2 linked regions of the Rhodoligotrophos appendicifer genome follow. The protein of the gene in region 1 interacts with the protein of each later gene in a pairwise test. Links are inferred from orthologs where the notes say so. Each region holds a gene or a part of one and is shown in the gene's direction. Other genes may lie near its edges. The genes, in order: gyrB and gyrA.

The links.
Region 2: the proteins of gyrB (region 1) and gyrA interact in binary tests that used the Escherichia coli proteins (3 or more experiments, as listed by UniProt). The link is inferred for Rhodoligotrophos appendicifer from one-to-one orthologs.

What each region holds. Positions count from the first base shown.
Region 1 is NZ_VHKL01000001.1:96,191-99,607, reverse strand. What follows is about bases 301-3,399. They hold gyrB (DNA topoisomerase (ATP-hydrolyzing) subunit B), read left to right. Parts: upstream 301-687; coding sequence 688-3,111; downstream 3,112-3,399. Other genes in these bases: FKM97_RS00475 (transglycosylase domain-containing protein), read left to right, coding at 3,310-3,399; recF (DNA replication/repair protein RecF), read left to right, coding at 301-664. Also shown: more of recF, read left to right, coding at 1-300; more of FKM97_RS00475, read left to right, coding at 3,400-3,417. UniProt on the Escherichia coli protein: DNA gyrase negatively supercoils closed circular double-stranded DNA in an ATP-dependent manner to maintain chromosomes in an underwound state.
Region 2 is NZ_VHKL01000007.1:35,150-38,839, reverse strand. What follows is about bases 240-3,611. They hold gyrA (DNA gyrase subunit A), read left to right. Parts: upstream 240-636; coding sequence 637-3,411; downstream 3,412-3,611. Other genes in these bases: mgtE (magnesium transporter), read left to right, coding at 240-455. In the rest of the region: more of mgtE, read left to right, coding at 1-239. UniProt on the Escherichia coli protein: A type II topoisomerase that negatively supercoils closed circular double-stranded (ds) DNA in an ATP-dependent manner to maintain chromosomes in an underwound state.

The sequences.
Region 1 (3,417 bases):
CGAGAAGCTGATGCGCGACCGGAACCGGCTGCTGGAACAACGGCAGGTCGACGGCGTCTGGCTCGACAGCATCGAGACCTCCATGGCCGAACATGCGGTGGCCATCGCAGCGTCACGGAGGAGCCTGGTGGATACACTCACCGCCGTGGCACAGGATCCGGCAGGGCGCGCCAGCATGGGTGCGTTCCCGTGGGGGCGATTTGCCATCGATGGGGCCCTGGAGAGCGAGATCACCGAGGAACCAGCGGTGAATGTCGAGGAGCGATATCGTAGACTGTTAAACGATTCGCGGAGAGTGGATGCGGGGGCAGGGCGGACGCTGAACGGACCTCATCGGAGCGATCTGATGGTGCGGCATGGTCCCAAGGATGTCGATGCCCGGCTCTGCTCGACGGGAGAACAGAAGGCGCTGTTGATCGGTATCGTCCTCGCGCATGCGCGGATCATCGCGGCCGGGTTCGGCGGCTATGCGCCGATCCTGCTGCTGGACGAAGTCGCGGCGCATCTCGATGAAGCCCGTCGGCAGGGTTTGTTCGATTGCCTTACCACGCTTGGGGTCCAAGCGTGGATGACCGGAACCGACGCAGCGCTTTTCGAGCCGCTGCGTGGGTCGGCGCAGTTCTTCGAAGTTCGCGAAGGTGCGCTGCTCGAGCTGGTCGATTAATTGTTCAGGATTGGTGAATTGACATGACGAACGCATCCAATGGCTCGGCTGACGATTACGGCGCAGAATCCATCAAGGTTCTCCGTGGGCTCGATGCGGTCCGAAAGCGGCCGGGCATGTATATCGGCGACACGGACGACGGCTCGGGCCTGCATCACATGGTCTATGAGGTCGTCGACAACGCCATCGACGAGGCGCTGGCAGGGTATTGCGACCATGTGGCGGTGACGCTGAACCCCGAGGGATCGGTGACCGTCTCGGACAATGGGCGTGGGATCCCGACGGCCATCCACTCCGAGGAGGGTATCTCGGCCGCCGAGGTGATCATGACCCAGCTGCATGCCGGGGGGAAATTCGACCAGAATTCCTACAAGGTGTCAGGTGGCCTGCACGGAGTGGGCGTCTCTGTGGTGAACGCGCTGTCGCAGTGGCTGAAGCTGACGATCTGGCGCGGCGGCTTCGAACATTCGATGACTTTCGCCCATGGCGTGGCGCAAAGCCCGCTGGCGGTGGTTGGACCCTCGGACCGGACCGGGACCCAGGTGGCGTTTCTGCCCAGCACGGACACGTTCACCATGGTCAATTTCGACTATGGGACACTGGAGCACCGGCTCCGCGAACTCGCCTTCCTGAATTCAGGGGTGCGGATCACCCTGACCGACCGGCGCGGCGTCGAGCCGAAGGTGCAGGACATGAATTATGACGGGGGTCTCCGGGCCTTCGTACGCTACCTGGACCGCGCCAAACAACCGCTGCTCGCGGAGCCTCTCCTGGTCCATTCGGAAAAAGACAATGTGGTGGTCGAGTGCGCCCTGTGGTGGAACGACAGCTATCACGAAAACACCCTGTGCTTCACCAACAACATCCCGCAGCGGGACGGGGGGACCCATCTTGCAGGCTTCCGTGGGGCGCTGACACGGGTGATCAACGGTTACGCGGCGTCGTCGGGCATCGCCAAGCGCGAGAAGGTCGCCATCACGGGAGACGATGCCCGGGAAGGCCTGACCTGCGTGCTGTCGGTAAAGGTGCCGGATCCAAAGTTCTCCTCGCAGACCAAGGACAAGCTGGTGTCCTCGGAGGTCCGGCCGGTGGTCGAAGGGGTGATCAGCGAGCAGCTCGGCACATGGTTCGAAGAGCATCCGGCCGAGGCCAAGCAGATCGTAGGCAAAGTCGTGGAAGCGGCGGCGGCGCGGGAGGCGGCCCGAAAGGCACGCGAGTTGACCCGGCGCAAAGGCGTGATGGACATTTCCAACCTGCCCGGCAAGCTGGCGGACTGCCAGGAACGAGATCCGGCGAAATCAGAGCTCTTCATCGTCGAGGGTGACTCCGCCGGTGGCTCCGCCAAGCAGGGGCGCAATCGCGAAAACCAAGCGGTGTTGCCATTGCGCGGCAAGATCCTCAATGTGGAGCGGGCGCGGTTCGACAAGATGCTGTCGTCGGAGCAGATCGGCACGCTGATCACCGCTCTGGGAACAGGGATCGGTCGCGACGATTTCTCGGTCGACAAGCTGCGCTACCACAAGATCATCATCATGACGGACGCCGACGTGGACGGCGCCCATATCCGTACATTGCTGCTGACGTTCTTCTACCGGCAGATGCCGGAGCTGATCGAGCGCGGGCATCTCTATATCGCTCAGCCGCCGCTGTTCAAGGTGAAGCGCGGGAGCTCGGAGCAGTATCTGAAGGACGAGAAGGCGCTGGAGCGCTATCTCATCGACGGAGGGATCAACGACGCGGTGCTGATCCTCGCCAATGGCGACGAGCGCGGCGGGGAGGATCTGAAGCAGATCGTCACCGAAGCCCTGGAGGTTCGCTCCATCCTCGACAGTTTGCACACGCGCTATCCGCGGTTCGTGGTGGAGCAGACGGCGATTGCGGGTGCGCTCGATCCCGAGACGATGAACGATGCCGTGCTGGCCCGAGATGCCGCCGATTACGTGGCGCGCCGGCTTGGAATGTTCTCGGAAGAGACCGAGCGGAACTGGGTGGGGGAGCCCATGCCCGATGGCGGACTGGAGTTCTCGCGCGAGATCCGCGGTGTGCGGGAGGTGCATACGATCGACGGCAAGCTGATCTCCTCTTCAGACGCGCTGCGACTCGCGAGGAAGTCGACACATCTCCAGGAGGTCTATGGGAAGGCGGCGAGGCTGGTGCGCAAGGGCGAGGAAACGCAGGTGCGCGGTCCGATGCAGTTGCTGGACGCCGTGTTCGCCGGCGGCCGCAAGGGCATCTCCATGCAACGCTACAAAGGGCTGGGTGAGATGAACCCGCAGCAGCTGTGGGAGACGACGCTGGACACCAACGAGCGGACCCTGCTGAAGGTGCATATCCGCGAGCTGGACGAGGCAGACGATCTGTTCGCGAAGCTGATGGGCGACCTGGTCGAACCGCGGCGCGACTTCATCCGGGACAACGCGCTGCAGGTCGCGAATCTCGACGTCTGACGCATGACTCTCGATACAAGGAAAGTTGATCCGTGGCTCGCAGGTGGGGAAAGACGGCTGACTGACAGCCATTAATACGACACCATTGAATAGCATTTTCGACCCGCGGGTGGGCATTAGCCCGGGATTAAGCCTATTCCGGATAGGGTCAGACTCAGGATCGGCTGACACACCGAGGCAGGGGTTCGAACGGCGTTCATGGGCGTTTTCCGATCACGGTCCCAAGCGGGCCGCACAGAGCGCGATCACCGCGAGCCCCAGCTGTTCGGCGGGGATGACAGGCGTCGCGGCCTCGACGGCGAGTCT
Region 2 (3,690 bases), on another replicon or contig:
CGTCCACAGTGATCGGGGCTTTCGATGCGACCATCAGCGAAATGGTAGCTCTGGCCGTATTGATGCCGATCGTGGCGTCGATGGGGGGTAACGCTGGCACCCAGACTATGACGATCGCAGTGCGGGCTCTGGCCACGCGCAGCCTTGGTAAGCTCAATGCTGTGCGAGTAGTGGGTCGCGAATGCGCGGTAGGACTGATCAATGGTGTTCTGTTCGCTCTGATCCTCGGCGCCGTTGTCTATGCTTGGTTTGGCAGTGACAGCCTCGGCTTAGTCCTGGGCGCGGCGATGGTTATCAATATGCTGGCTGCAGCTCTAGCGGGCATTCTCATCCCGCTGACACTCGATTATTTCGACGTAGATCCTGCCGTTTCTTCTACAGTGTTCGTAACCACGGTGACCGATGTGGTGGGCTTCTTTGCGTTCCTCGGGCTGGCAAGCTTATGGCTGATGTGAATCAGGAGTAGCGCTTGAATTTGGCGGAGAAAAAGGAAAGAAAACCGCCGAAAACGGCTAATTTTATCGCGCGTTTCGTTGCATCGGTCTGCAGCCATTGCTACATATGGCATTAGCCGAATCGTGGCCGTGTAACGGCCATGACGCTCCCCCCTCCCTCAATATGCAGAGGCATTGAAGATTGGCCGATAACGATCGAGGACCATCTGGTTCGGAGCCCGTTCCTTCGGATGTGACCCCCATCTCCATCGTCGAGGAAATGAAGCGTTCCTACCTCGATTATGCGATGAGCGTAATCGTGAGTCGGGCGCTGCCTGATGTCAGGGATGGCTTGAAGCCGGTCCATCGCCGCATCCTGTTTTCGATGCACGAGAATGGTTACGACTGGAATAAGGGATACCGAAAGTCCGCTCGTATCGTGGGCGATGTCATTGGTAAGTACCATCCTCACGGTGACCAAGCGATCTACTTCGCTCTGGTTCGAATGGCTCAAGATTTTTCGATGCTGCTGCCGCTGATCGACGGCCAGGGAAACTTCGGCTCTGTGGACGGAGATATGCCAGCCGCGATGCGTTACACAGAGGTCCGGCTGGCGAAACCTGCACACCTGTTGCTGGATGATCTCGACAAAGAGACGGTTGCATTTCAATCTAACTACGACGATACGGAGCATGAGCCCTCTGTACTTCCGGCGAAATTTCCTAACTTGCTCGTCAATGGAGCGGGTGGCATCGCCGTCGGGATGGCGACGAACATTCCCCCGCATAATTTGGGCGAACTTGTTGATGCCTGTGTAGCTTTGCTGGCCAATCCCGGGATCTCGATTGAAGAGATCAATGAAATCGTGCCCGGTCCGGACTTTCCCACCGCAGGTCTCATTCTCGGCCGGTCTGGAATTAGGTCGGCGTACCAGACGGGCAGGGGCTCCATAATCATGCGGGCCCTTGTGGAGGTGGAAACGGTTCGTAAGGAGCGCGAGGCCCTGGTCGTGACGGAAATTCCGTACCAGGTGAACAAGGCCTCCATGATCGAGAAGATCGCCGATCTTGTTCGCGAGAAGCGAATTGAAGGCATCGCGGATATCCGCGACGAATCCTCGCGAGAAGGCATGCGCGTGGTCATCGAACTGCGCCGTGAGGCGGTCGCGGATGTGGTTCTTAACCAGCTCTACCGTTTCTCTCCTCTGCAGACGAGCTTCGGCTGCAACATGGTGGCTCTCTCGGGGGGGCGCCCCGAACTTCTCAACCTCAAGGATATGCTCCAGTTCTTTGTCAGCTTTCGTGAGGAAGTTGTCACAAAGCGGACGAAGTTCCTTCTGAACAAAGCGCGGGACAGAGCCCATGTTTTGGTCGGTCTGGCGATAGCGGTCGCCAATATCGATGAGGTGATCCGAGTAATCCGAACAAGTCCTGATCCTGCAACCGCTCGTGCCGAGTTGATGAGCCGTGACTGGCCTGCGAAGGACATGGTGGCGCTCGTCATGCTGATTGCCGATCCTCGTCACATCGTGACGGATGGCGGCACAATACGCCTCTCTGAGGAGCAGGCGAGGGCCATCCTCGACTTGCGACTGCAAAGGCTGACGGCGCTCGGACGAGACGAGATCGGTGACGAGTTGCAGGAACTCGGCGGCAAGATCTCCGACTATCTCGACATCCTGCGCTCACGCGATCGTGTCCAGACAATCGTACGTGACGAGTTGCAAGCAGCAAAGGCAGAGTTTGCTAAGCCGCGCCGGACTCAGATCCTCGACGACGGCTTCGAGGTCGAAGATGAAGATCTGATTGCTCGCGAGGATATGGTGATCACCGTGTCCCATAGCGGGTATATCAAGCGCGTGCCTCTCTCGACCTATCGTGCGCAGCGGCGTGGCGGCAAAGGCCGCTCCGGTGTCTCGATGAAGGAAGAGGATTTCGTATCCCAGTTGTTTGTGGCCCATACGCACACACCGGTCTTGTTTTTTTCATCGACCGGTATGGTCTACCGCATGAAGGTATGGCGCCTGCCGGTAGGAACGCCGCAGGCGCGCGGCAAGGCACTCGTGAACCTTCTGCCGTTGAAACAGGGTGAGAATATTTCCACGATTCTGTTCATGCCTGAAGATGCCGAAGAGGCCGAACGGTTGAATCTGATCTTCGCCACTCGCTCTGGCAGCGTGCGCCGTAACGATCTTGCAGACTTCATCAATATCAATCGTGCCGGAAAGATTGCGATGAAGCTCGAAGAGCCAGGCGACTCGATCGTGGGGGTCGCCGTGGCTACGCCTGACGATGATATCTTACTGACCACGGCCAACGGGCGCTGCATTCGTTTTCCCGTTCACGATGTGCGGGTCTTTGCCGGTCGCACATCCACGGGCGTTCGGGGTGTTCGGCTCGGAACCGACAAGGAGTTGGGATCCGATAAGGTCATTGCGATGACTGTTCTTCGGCACATAGATGCAACACCGGCGGAGGCGAAGGCCTATCTGAAGCTTCGCCGCGCTATGCGCGGTGAGGAAGCAAATGCTGGCACTGAGATCGATCCAGAGCTGGAAGAAGGCAATGGCGAGGAAGAAGGAAGTGCGGAAGAAGTGTCTCTTAGCCAGGAACGCTATGCACTTCTATCTGCCGCGGAGCAGACCGTTTTAACCGTTTCTCAGAATGGATATGGAAAACGAACTTCTTCCTTTGAGTACCGGGTCACCGGGCGAGGCGGAAAAGGTATCATCGCTATGGCGGTGAATAGACGTAATGGCCAACTGGTTGCCTCTTTCCCGGTCGAGGAGAATGATCAGATCATGCTGGTCACCAACGGTGGTCAGCTCATTCGCTGTCCCGTGCACGGTATTCGTGTTGCTGGTCGAAACACTCAAGGGGTGACGATCTTTGACACAGCTGATGGAGAGAGAGTGGTCTCTGTGGCCCATGTCAATGAAGATGACGATGACCCTGAGGAGATCTCGACGGCTGGTTGAGGAAAGCATCTGCAGCGGAGTGGAATTTTTGCACCGAATGCGGGGCGGCGACAGATCTTAAACGTTCTGATGTTTGCCGTCGGCCCTAAAGGTGGGGCTTATCTCCGCTCTGCACGCTGCCCGTTTGCGATGAAGTGATTGCAGGCAACTCGGAAGCCCATATGTGTCGGCCTCTTTGCATCGAGATTGACACGGAAGTTTCGACACGATCACCGACGCATTACGGCAAGGAAAGCGCGCAGGCTTCCATCATCGGAAGCCTAGCTCAAGAGTTTTCAG